Regions from separate parts of the Bradyrhizobium sp. 147 genome, predicted to be linked through region 1. Evidence: predicted binding sites of a transcription regulator. Region 1 holds the regulator's gene; the other holds the start of a gene.

Region 1 (6,081 bases):
ATCGATCACGGTGTCGAGTGGATCTACGTCTCCAACCATGGCGGCCGTCAGCTCGATCACGGCCGCGGCGCCATGCATGTGCTGCCTGAAATCGTCGAGGCGGTGAAGGGCCGCGCCAAGATCATGGTCGATGGCGGCTTCTGCCGCGGCACCGACATCGTCAAGGCGATCGCGGCCGGCGCCGACATCGTCGGCATCGGCCGGCTGCAATGCTGGGCGCTGGCCGCGGCCGGCGAAGCAGGCGTGATGCGAATGCTGGAACTGCTGGAGGACGAAGTGCTGCGCTGCCTCGGCCTCCTGGGTGCCACCTCGTTCGCCGAAGTCGACAAATCCTGCCTGCATCAGGCGACCGCAACGAATGCGCCGAGCGTGTTCAGCGCGTTCCCGCTGTTCGACCACGAGCCCTACCGATACTGAAAAGTGAAAGAACGCGATGACCTCACTCTCCCCCGGTAGCGCCGATGCGCTCCTGTTCGATCTCGGCCGCGTGGTGCTCGATATCGATTTCTCCAAGGCGATCGCCTGCTGGGCGGGGCATGCGGGCTGCCAGCCCGAGGCCATCGTCGCACGCTATGTGCGTGACGAGGCCTACCGGCTGCACGAGGTCGGCAAGATCAGCGACGAGGATTATTTCCAATCGCTGCGTTCATCGCTCGGGATCGGCATTTCCGACGCGCAATTTCTGGAGGGATGGAACGCGATCTTCGCCGGCGAGATGCCTGAGATCGCCGAGCTCTTGCCGCGCGCGGCGAAGCAGGTGCCGCTATATGCCTTCTCCAACACCAACCGGCCACATGTCGACTATTTCTCGAAGGAATATGCCGGGGTGCTCGGGCATTTCCGCGAGCTCTATCTGTCGTCCAGCATCGGCCTGCGCAAACCGGATGCAGAGGCGTTCGATCATGTCGTGGCGGCGATCGGCCTGCCAGCCAGCCGAATCGTCTTCTTCGACGACCTTGCCGAGAACATCGAGGGGGCGCGAGCGCGTGGACTGACGGCGGTGCATGTCACCTCGCCCGGTGATGTCGGCAAGGCCTTGCTAGGGTTGGGAATTTGACCACCGATGCCGACCGGATCGGGTCGGGTTCCGGGCACCCAAATCCGCTCGGGTAGGGACCAATTCACTTTGTACATTTTTGTACAGAGTTCCGGGAACGGAATACCTCCCTCCGGACTCTATGAGTCCGTTGGGACGTCTACATCGGACTTATTCTCGTGCTGGGCAAAGCCTACCTCACAAAGCAAGCCTCCTTGCTGCTCGAATTCGCCAAGACCACCTCGGATTCGCGCCTCTCCGCCAAGCTGATCAGCAAGGCCGCCGACCTAAAGTCGCAGGCCGATCCGCTGCCGGACAAGGATCAAAGCCCCAAAGCTCCGGACGTGACAGCCGGCGTCAGTTCGGGCGAACAGACGCAGAGTTGATCCGATGCTGGCCGTGGCGCTCATCCTTGTCGTCCTCGCCATGGCTATCCTCGTACCGGTCTGTCTCGCCTTCCGGATCATGCCGTGACCGGTCTGCGCACGATTCTTCATGACGGAGATCACGCAGGATAAATCATCCTGTCGGCGCCTTTGCCTCACGCCTGCACTCGGCTAGAACTTTCGCCGCCCATTGCCGATATGCTCAGCAGGAGTTTCCGCCCTTGGCCTTGATGCCGGTTTCTGACGCGCTTGCCGCGGTGCTGGCAGGTGCGGAGCCGCTGCCTGAAGCGATGGTTTCCCTCAACGAGGCCTATCATCGCGTGCTCGCACGCGATGTCGCGGCGCTGCGCACACAGCCGCCGGAAGCAATGTCGGCGATGGACGGCTACGCGGTGCGCGCGAGCGATGCAACAAAGCTCGATAGTGCGCTCACCTTGATTGGCGAGGTGGCGGCGGGTCGTCCATTCGCGGGAACGCTGGGCCCCGGCGAAGCCGTGCGGATCTTCACCGGCGGCGTCATTCCCAACGGTGCCGACGCAGTCGTGATCCAGGAGGACACGGTTGCGGACGGCAAGCGCATCACGATCAAGGAAGCCGCCATTGCCGGCCGCCACATCCGCCCCGCGGGCGTCGACTTCTCCGAAGGCGACCTGCTCCTGCGCAAGGGAACCCGTCTCACCGAGCGCGATCTCGCACTCGCCGCCGCCATGAATCATCCGCAGCTTGCCGTCTGCCGCCGTCCGAAGGTCGCGATCCTCGCCACCGGCGACGAACTGGTAATGCCGGGAACCACGCCCGGTCGCGGCCAGATCGTCTATTCCAACGGCTACGCCCTGCACGCGCTCGCCCGCAGCGAGGGGGCCGATACCATCGACCTTGGCATTGTCGCCGATACGCTGGAGGCCACCACTGCCGGCATCCGCCGCGCCCGCGAGAGCGGCGCCGAGATCCTGGTCACGAGCGGCGGCGCGTCGGTCGGCGACCACGATCTGGTCCAGCAGGCGCTGAGGGACGAAGGCGTCGCGATGGCGTTCTGGAAGATCGCGATGCGCCCGGGCAAGCCGATGATGCATGGGCGGCTCGGCGCGATGCGCGTGATCGGCCTGCCGGGTAATCCCGTGTCATCCTACGTGTGCGCCTTCCTGTTCCTGGTGCCGCTGATTCGCGCCTTGTCGGGACGATCCGTGATTCATCACCGACAAGAGCGCGCCGTGCTCGGCCGCGATGTGGACGCAAACGATATGCGCGCGGACTATCTGCGCGCACATCTGGAGACGCGCGACGACGGCACGCTGGTGGCCCTTCCCGTCGATCACCAGGATTCCTCGCTGCTTGCGAATCTCGCTGCAGCACAGGCACTTCTCGTCCGCGCACCGTTCGCTCCGAAGGCAGAGGCCGGCTCGCCTTGCGAGGTGCTGCGCCTGCCCGTCTGAACGCATCCACTACACGCGTTCCGCGAACTTTGCCGCGTTCACGGTAAATTAAGCAGTTGCGGAACACATATGGAACATATAGTGTCCGTTCATGATTTGTTTCGAGCATGTAGCGGTCTACCGCTCCAATTCAGCGTCTCGGAATCGAACGACATCAACCGGGGGACTTTGGTCGAGATGTTAACGCGCAAACAATACGAGCTTCTGCGGTTCATCAGCGAACGTCTGAAGGAAAGCGGCGTGCCGCCCTCCTTCGATGAGATGAAGGATGCGCTCGACCTGCGCTCGAAATCGGGCATCCATCGCCTGATCACTGCGCTCGAGGAGCGCGGCTTCATCCGCCGCCTGCCCAACCGCGCCCGCGCCATCGAGGTGATCAAGCTGCCCGAGCTCCAGGCCGCCGCCGGCAGCCGCCGCGGCTTCACGCCGAGCGTCATCGAGGGCAATCTCGGCAAGGTGCGCGCGAGCTCCAGTTCTTCCGCAGACGAGGGCGAGCGTCCCGTTGCGGTGCCCGTGATGGGTCGCATCGCGGCCGGCACGCCGATCGAAGCGTTGCAGACCCGCAGTCACACCATCAGCGTGCCGCCCGACATGCTCGGCTCAGGCGAGCACTACGCACTCGAAGTGCGCGGCGATTCGATGGTCGAAGCTGGCATTCTCGATGGCGACATGGCGCTGATCCAGCGTAACGAGAGCGCCGATACCGGCGACATCGTGGTGGCCCTGATCGACGACGAGGAAGCGACGCTCAAGCGCTTCCGCCGCCGGGGGGCGTCGATCGCGCTCGAGCCCGCCAATGCCGCCTATGAGGTGCGCATCCTGCCGCCGAACCGGGTGAAGATTCAGGGCAAGCTGATCGGGCTGTACCGCAAGTACTGAGACGAGCTAGCGGTCATTCGATACCAATGATTCCGATTGGAGCGGACGACGGTCCGCTCCAGCTGGATAGTCTTTTGGTCTTGCGCAGATTATCCGGCCCCTCTCTCCGGCGCTCCATCCTCGGCATGCGGCCCCAAGCACTCATCGCTTGTGAAGAGATCTTAGGAGATTACGATGTGCAGGATCGCCTTAAGCGCCTTCGCAGCGTGCTGATCGCTTGATCGGCCGCGCAAGCATTCGCAACTCGATTGCAGCACCACGCACGCAAGTCAGCGCACGCAGGGAGCGAGCATTTCCGCAACGCCCGAACTGCCATCGACCGACAGCCACGGCGAAGCTGGCCACATTCCCCTGGTCGGCGCCCGTAGGCCACGGGCGCTCGCATCCGCCGAATGCACTGAAGCGAGCTTTGTTCCTATGGCTTCGGGAAAGATAATGTGATCGCGTCCGGCAACGCCAGCCGCAGATTTGCCTACAACGGAGCAGAGCGTTACGTGCTTCCACTCTGATAGAGGCTTGCGCCTCCGAAGGAGGCGCGGGTTGCTATCTTCGAATGAGGAGCACCCGATGTGTGACTACAGCCTGCATGCCGTTGCATCTCGCCCCGCCGAAGTCGGCGAGACGATCGTGTCGACAACGTTCCGCGGCACCTCAACGCGCGGCTTTGCTTCCGCGGCCGATCCGACCGTGGCCGTCTGCCTGCTGCCGGGAACGGAGCTCGCCTTCGCCGACAACGTCCGTTACGATAATCGCTGGATCTGGACGCGCACCATCAACTCCCGCGTCGGCAAGTTCGGCAAGATCGATCCGCACATACCCGACCGCCATCATGACGCGATCGAATTCCCCGACGGCAAATACGTGCTGGTGACGCAGCTCGTCGAAGGCCAGCGCGCAACCGTGCTGCAATTGCCGGTGACGCAGCCGGTCAGCGAGCGCGAGCACAAGCCGCAGATCGTCGCCGATAGCCGGTCGACGATCACGCGCTTGCCGATTGGCTGAGCCGCCCCGCCCGCGGGGTCGGGCCAGGATTGAAATTGCCATCGCCGGCCGAGGCCGGCGAGATGGTAAGATTTAATGCTGCGGAACGTCCGGTCGGACCCGGACCTACTCTTCGCGTTTGTTTTTAATCGTCCGGCGCCTAATCGTCGACCTGCAGGTCGGTCTCCGCCGGCGTTGCATCCGGTTGCGGGCCGCGGCCGTCCTCGGCACAAGGCTGCCGTCGAAATCACCCTCGCCGGCGCCGGCCGGCAGCCAGGGACGGCTTGTGCCTCTTGCTCTCACCGCCTGAATCGCAAAGCCGTCACCACGCTGCGTCAATGCCAGCGCGCCTTGGCTGGCGAGACGTTGCCGGTCGACCACCATCGCCGCGCAATCGGGCGGCGCGGGGCGCGTCGTGACCACCAGCGCGGCACGACTGCAATCCTCAGCCAGCGCATCGATGCGCAGGGAAAGCGCGACCAGCCGACCGTCGGCAAGCGGCGTCACACAGCCGGACTCATCGCACGACACGCCGTCAGCCAGCGAGCTACTCCCGGCATCGCGCGGATCGGCGTCGGCAGCTAACCACTGTTTGAGCAGAAAGCCATCCTTGCTCGCCCGGATCACATGCAACTGCCCGTCCCTGCCCCGCACCGCGACGCTGGCGCCGTCCCCGGCAATCAGGATATCGGGCTGCCGCACCGACAGCCCCCACGCGATGGAAGCCAGCAGCACCAAGGCACCGGACCAGCGCAAGGGCGTGCGCAACAGACCCATCACGATGATCCCGAGGCTTGCCGCGATCAACGGCGCGGTGCCGAACGCAGGGATCCGGCCGACTGCACCGGGCAGCGCCGCAACCCAGCGCGACACCGCGACCATCCAGTCGATGCCGATCCCCATCAGCCACCAGAACACACCGTCAAGCCCAAAGGGAGCCGCGAGCAGGCCGAACAGGCCCGCCGGCATCACCAGTGCCGAGACCACCGGCATCGCGCCGAGATTGGCGAGCACGCCGAACGGCGTGACGCGATGGAAGTGGAAGGCGGCATAGGGCGTGGTCGCAAGTCCTGCGATCAGCGAGGCCAGGAATAGCATCGCGATCTCGCGGCCGCCCCAAAGCGCGATGCGCGCCGTCGCGGAATGATCGGGCGAGGCAAACAGGTTCGGCATGCCGATCTGCACCAGCGCCACGAGCCCGAGCGTTGCGGCGAACGACATTTGAAAGCTCGGATGCACCAGCGCTTCCGGCGCGACCGCGAGCACGATCAGTGCCGCCACCGCCAACGTGCGGAAGGTGATGGCGCGGCGATCGACCATGACCGCGATCAGCACCACTGCCGTCATGAAGAACGAGCGTTGCGTG
Region 2 (6,081 bases), on a different contig from region 1:
GAGCTGATTCAGCACCACGTCGGGCATGGCATCGCGCTTGAGCTCGACGACGACGCGGTAGCCATCGCGGTCGGACTCGTCGCGCAGGTCGGAGATGCCCTCGATCTTCTTTTCCTTGTAGAGCTCGGCGATGCGCTCGACCATCGTCGCCTTATTCACCTGATACGGGATCTCGGTGATGACGATCGCCTCGCGCTCCTTCCGGATCGTCTCGAAGGTGACCTTGCCACGCATCACGATGGAGCCGCGGCCGAGATGGTAGGCGCTGCGGATGCCCTGGCGGCCGAGAATGATGCCACCGGTCGGGAAGTCCGGGCCCGGGATGATGTTGTTGAGCTCGTCAATGGTCAGCGAAGGATTGTCGATCAACGCCAGGCAGGCGTCGATGACCTCGCCGAGATTGTGCGGCGGAATGTTGGTGGCCATGCCGACGGCGATGCCGCCGGCGCCGTTGACCAGCAGGTTCGGGAACCGTGCCGGCAGAACCACCGGTTCTTTGCTCGAGCCGTCGTAATTGTCCTGAAAGTCGACGGTCTCGTTGTCGATGTCGTCGAGCAGCTTCAGCGCGATCTTGGTTAGGCGCGACTCGGTGTAGCGCATCGCCGCCGGCGGATCGCCGTCGACCGAGCCGAAATTGCCCTGCCCGTCCACCAGCAATTCGCGCATCGAAAAAGGCTGCGCCATGCGCACCAGCGCGTCGTAGATCGCCTGGTCACCATGCGGATGGTATTGGCCCATGACGTCGCCGACGATACCGGCCGACTTCTTGTGCTTCTTGTCCGGCGTATAGCCTTCCTCGTTCATCGAGAACAGGATGCGGCGATGCACCGGCTTCAGGCCGTCGCGCGCGTCGGGCAGCGCGCGCGACACGATCACGCTCATGGCGTAATCGAGGTAGGACTTCTTCATCTCGTCGAGGATGGAGACGGGGCGAATGTCCGAGGGTTGCGCCGGCTGGTTGCCGGGCTTGTTTTCGTCGTCAGCCAAGGGGAAATCCGGTCAGGTTTATCTGGGAATCATATAGCGCATCGGGGCCGCGATAACTACCCTCGCGAAGGTCAGGGCAAGCGATTTTTCCGCCTATTTTTCCAACAACTTAAGCCCTTCCGAGCCCCGCTCCCGACAGGTGCGGAAGCGGCCTTCGGCAATGGCCTCCATCGCCTCAAGATCGCGCTGCGAGTGCCCTGTCAGAATATCTGTCATGGCGCAATCCGAGCTCACGTCAAACATGAAGCGGGCCCGGAAAATCCGAGCCCACCCCGCCGATGAACATGAATTGCTGACACGGCACACCAGGCGAGCCCAATCAGGCAATGCGCCTCGGCCGCGTGATCCGGGTTCTCAGAACGGGATATCGTCGTCCATGTCGCTGTTGCGGCCACCGCCAGCGGCAACGGGACGGCGCGGAGCGCTGCTTACGGGACCGGACGAGCCGAAGTCGCCGCTGGGTTCGTCGCCGAAGCTGCCGCCGCCTCCGCCGCCACCGCGACCGTCGAGCATCGTCAGGGTCGAGTTGAAGCCCTGGAGCACGACCTCGGTCGAGTACTTCTCGACGCCGCTCTGGTCGGTCCATTTGCGGGTCTGGAGCGCGCCCTCGATGTAGACCTTCGCGCCCTTCTTCAGGTACTGCTCGGCGACCTTGCACAGCCCTTCATTGAAGATCACGACGCGATGCCATTCGGTCTTTTCCTTGCGCTCGCCGGTGTTCTTGTCGCGCCAGGTCTCAGAGGTGGCGATGCTCAAATTGGCGATCGGTCGCCCGTCCTGGGTGCGGCGGATTTCGGGATCCTTGCCGAGATTTCCAACCAGAATGACCTTGTTGACGCTTCCCGCCATCGCCGCTCTCCACTCCAATGCCACTGAATTTCAAAGGCCGAGTCCGCCCTCTGCGTTCCTCCGCCGCCCGTTGAGGCGACCCTATACGCTTGCGGGCGCCGCTCAGCCCATCACCCCTCGGGTTATCCCCACATATAGCACCGCCACTGGCTTTGTTCCAGATTTGTTCTTTGTGACGATCGGGGCGGATATCGGGCCCTTCAAGCCGCGATGTTGGTGATGAAGGCAGCGGCTCGATGGAACTTTTTTGGGTTCCCGCGAACGGCAGAAACCGCTTAACATTCATCAAGTTGCGCTTGGCTCATTCGGTCAGCGAGTGTGGCATTTCGGAGACGGACTTTGCCGGTTTCGTAAGCTAGGGTTGCCTCGGAATTAGTTCATATGGGCGTCGCGCCTTAATTAGCCGCTTCGGGGAGTTTGAGAAGCGGTCGAAACTGGGGAGACTGCAATGAATAAGATTCTGTTTAGTGCAATCGGTGCAATGGCGCTGGGCCTCTCGGCTCCCGCAAGCGCGGCAGATCTCGCTGCGCGCCCATACACCAAGGCTCCGGCTCCCGCCGTTGCCGCGATCTACGATTGGAGCGGCTTCTACATCGGTATCAACGGCGGCGGTGGTTCGAGCCACAAGTGCTGGGATTTTGTGACGCCTGTTACCGGCACTCTGGTTGGCGAAGGCTGCCACAACGCAACGGGCGGCACGGTCGGTGGCCAGATTGGCTATCGCTGGCAGTCGACCAATTGGGTGTTCGGCTTCGAGGGCCAGGGCAACTGGGCTGACTTTTCCGGCGACAACGTGAGCACCCTATTCCCTGGCACCGCTTTGGTCACCGGTGATCGTAACCGCTCTCGCATCGACAGTTTTGGCCTGATCACTGGGCAGGTCGGCTATGCCTGGAACAATGTGCTGTTCTATGTGAAGGGCGGCGCCGCTGTGGTCGGGGACAAGTACGACGTCTATGCCGCCGCAGGCACCCCGGGCGCTGGCACGCTGCTGGCATCGGCACGTGAAACCCGCTGGGGTGGCACGGTGGGTGCCGGTCTGGAATTCGGATTCGCACCAAATTGGTCGGTCGGCGTCGAATACGACCACATTTTCCTCGGCCACCGCACGATCGGCTTTACCACGCCGGCGGGCGTTGTGTTCGGGAGCGACCGAATTGGCCAGGATGTCGACATCGGTCTCGTCCGGCTGAATTACCGCTTCGGCGGCCCGCTGGTCGCGAGGTACTGATCGCTCTGATTTCGTTCAAGGATTAAAGGCCGGCCTCGTGCCGGCCTTTTTCGTTTTATCCGAAGCAGACGGACGGATAAGTCAGTGATCAAGACGTTTTGTGGCTGTTGTGGCTTTTCGGAGACACAACTTGCGGCTTTAGCGGTGTAAGCACGGCATTAGTTGGGCCGTTGAGTCCGCTGCCTTCGGCATGGAAGGCGACAACAGAAACTGGGACTGGGATTAGTTGAAAATGAAAAAGGTTTTGTTGGCTTCGGCCTGTTTGTTCGCTCTCGCTGCTCCGGCTTCGGCCGCTGACCTCGCAGCACGCCCCTATACCAAGGCCCCGATCGCTCCGGCCGCCGTCTACAACTGGACCGGCTTCTACCTCGGCGTCGTCGGCGGCGGCGCTTGGGAAAACGCGTCCGATCCGCGGATGCAGGGTGGCTTCGTCGGCGGCACCGCCGGCTACAACTGGCAGACCGGCAACGTCGTGTTCGGTATCGAGGCGGATGGCGCCTGGGCTGACGTGAGCGCTTCGGCGACCGCACTTGGCATCACTGTCGCCTCCAAGACCGATGCGCTCGGCACCGTGCGCGGCCGAATCGGCTGGGCCGTTAACAACGTCCTGTTCTACGGCACCGGCGGCTACGCCTGGATCGACAACAAGATCACCGTCAGCGCCCTCGGCGTGAGCGTCTCCGACAGCAAGTGGCATTCCGGCTGGACCGTCGGTGCGGGCGTCGAAGCTTTCTTCGCTCCGCAGTGGTCGGTCAAGGGCGAGTACCTCTATCGTAGCCTCGGCAGCGAGAACTACTTCTCTAATCTTGGCGCTCCGCTGGCCTCCGGCACGATCAACTTCCACACCGTGCAGGTCGGCGTGAACTATCACTTCGGGGGCCCAGTGGTCGCCAAGTACTGAGCTGAATACTGATCGCCTACCGACGTCACATCGTCACGAAAGGCCGGCCTCGCGCCGGCCTTTTTGTTTTACGGCTCGATCCGCGCAGTTCCGCTCGCTCCTGCTGCTGCCAGATGCCGCCAGCGCACCAACAATCCGTTGACGATTCGCACGTGCCACTGGAAATCCGCTCGCGTTCTTCCTACGTTCGCTGACATACCCATCGGCGCCGATCCCGGTTCCGGGCGAAGCGCGCCTTTTACATTGGCGCGAGCGCGCGTCTTTGGGATTCCTTGAGGACCAGCGGGATGGACGAAGTGATCAAGGCCAAGCGCCAACAACAGAACGCGGGCTCAAGCCTGCGCGCGATTACGATCCGTGGCGCGCGCGAGCACAACCTCAAGAACATCGACGTCGAGATTCCCCGCGACAAGCTGGTGGTGTTCACGGGGCTGTCGGGCTCCGGCAAATCTTCACTCGCCTTCGACACCATCTACGCCGAAGGCCAGCGCCGCTACGTCGAATCGCTGTCGGCCTATGCGCGCCAATTCCTCGAGATGATGCAGAAGCCCGACGTCGATCAGATCGACGGGCTGTCGCCGGCGATCTCGATCGAGCAGAAGACGACCTCGAAGAATCCGCGCTCCACGGTCGGCACGGTCACTGAGATCTACGACTACATGCGCCTGCTCTGGGCGCGGGTCGGCGTGCCCTATTCGCCGGCCACCGGCTTGCCGATCGAGAGCCAGACCGTGTCGCAGATGGTCGACCGCGTGCTGGCGTTGCCGGAAGGCACGCGCCTCTATCTGCTCGCCCCGGTCGTGCGCGGCCGCAAGGGCGAGTACCGCAAAGAGCTGGCCGAATGGCTCAAGAAGGGTTTTCAGCGCGTCAAGATCGACGGCACCTTCTACGAGCTGGCGGAGGCGCCGACGCTCGACAAGAAATTCCCGCACGACATCGACGTCGTGGTCGACCGGATCGTAGTGCGCGCCGACATCGGCCAGCGCCTCGCCGAGAGCTTTGAGACCGCGCTGAAGCTCGCCGAAGGCCTTGCCGTCGTCGAATTCGCCGACACGCCGGCGGCCGCGCCCGCGGAAGAGAAAAAAAAGACCGCGAAGATCCACGACAAGAGCGGGCCCGAGCGCATCCTGTTCTCGGAAAAGTTCGCCTGCCCGGTCTCCGGCTTCACCATCCCCGAGATCGAGCCGAGACTCTTTTCCTTCAACAATCCCTACGGCGCCTGCCCCGCCTGCGGCGGGCTCGGCGTCGAGCAGCATGTCGACGAGGATCTCGTCATCCCCGAAAAGGATCTGACGCTGCGCAAGGGTGCGATCGCGCCCTGGGCCAAGTCATCATCGCCCTATTACGTGCAGACGCTGAACGCGCTCGGCAAGCACTACAAGTTCACGCTCGACACCAAGTGGAAGGACCTGCCCAAGAAGACGCAAAACGCGCTTCTCTACGGCTCCGGCGAGGATGAGATCAAGTTCTCCTATGAAGACGGCGTGCGCTCCTACGACACCAAAAAACCGTTCGAGGGCGTCATCACCAACATCAACCGCCGCTATCGCGAGACCGAGAGCGAGTGGGCGCGCGAGGAGCTGGCGAAATATTTCCATGACGTCCCCTGCGAGGCGTGCCACGGGTTTCGGCTCAAGCCCGAGGCGCTCTGCGTCAGGATCGGCGGCAAGCATATCGGCGAGATCTCGGAGCTGTCCGTAAAGGGCGCCGGCGAATGGTTCGAGACCGTGCCCGATGCGCTCAACGCGCAGCAGAACGAGATCGCCGGGCGCATCCTGAAAGAAATTCGCGAGCGCCTCACCTTCCTGCTCGACGTCGGCCTCAACTATCTCACGTTGTCCCGATCCTCCGGCACGCTGTCCGGCGGCGAGAGCCAGCGCATCCGCCTGGCCTCGCAGATCGGCTCGGGCCTGACCGGCGTGCTCTACGTGCTCGACGAGCCCTCGATCGGCCTGCACCAGCGCGACAACGCCCGTCTGCTCGATACGCTCAAGCGCCTGCGCGACCTCGGCAACACCGTTGTCGTGGTCGAGCATGACGAGGACGCGATCCGGCTTGCCGATTACGTGCTCGACATCGGCCCCGGCGCCGGCATGCACGGCGGCCACATCGT

Evidence for each region. The regulator LexA, encoded in region 1, represses DNA repair genes until DNA is damaged. The targets are predictions, from matches to a motif close to TGTTCNNNNTGTGTTCNG.
Region 2: IVA87_RS28865 (single-stranded DNA-binding protein) is a predicted target of LexA. The motif match lies at 1,990-2,007, and genes of this name have one in related genera.

Annotation. Positions count from the first base shown of each region.
Region 1 is NZ_JADPKL010000099.1:37,317-43,397, reverse strand. Features, by position in the region: gene IVA87_RS26015 (alpha-hydroxy acid oxidase) at 1-417, shown strand, start outside; gene IVA87_RS26010 (HAD family phosphatase) at 434-1,057, shown strand; gene IVA87_RS26005 (hypothetical protein) at 1,216-1,422, shown strand; gene glp (gephyrin-like molybdotransferase Glp) at 1,644-2,855, shown strand; gene lexA (transcriptional repressor LexA) at 3,033-3,734, shown strand; gene IVA87_RS25990 (hypothetical protein) at 4,302-4,736, shown strand; partial or broken gene IVA87_RS25985 (ComEC/Rec2 family competence protein) at 4,876-6,081, opposite strand, start outside.
Region 2 is NZ_JADPKL010000117.1:96,912-102,992, forward strand. Features, by position in the region: gene gyrA (DNA gyrase subunit A) at 1-987, opposite strand, end outside; gene IVA87_RS35190 (hypothetical protein) at 1,081-1,203, opposite strand; gene IVA87_RS28865 (single-stranded DNA-binding protein) at 1,342-1,836, opposite strand; gene IVA87_RS28870 (outer membrane beta-barrel protein) at 2,285-3,067, shown strand; gene IVA87_RS28875 (outer membrane protein) at 3,300-3,968, shown strand; gene uvrA (excinuclease ABC subunit UvrA) at 4,256-6,081, shown strand, end outside.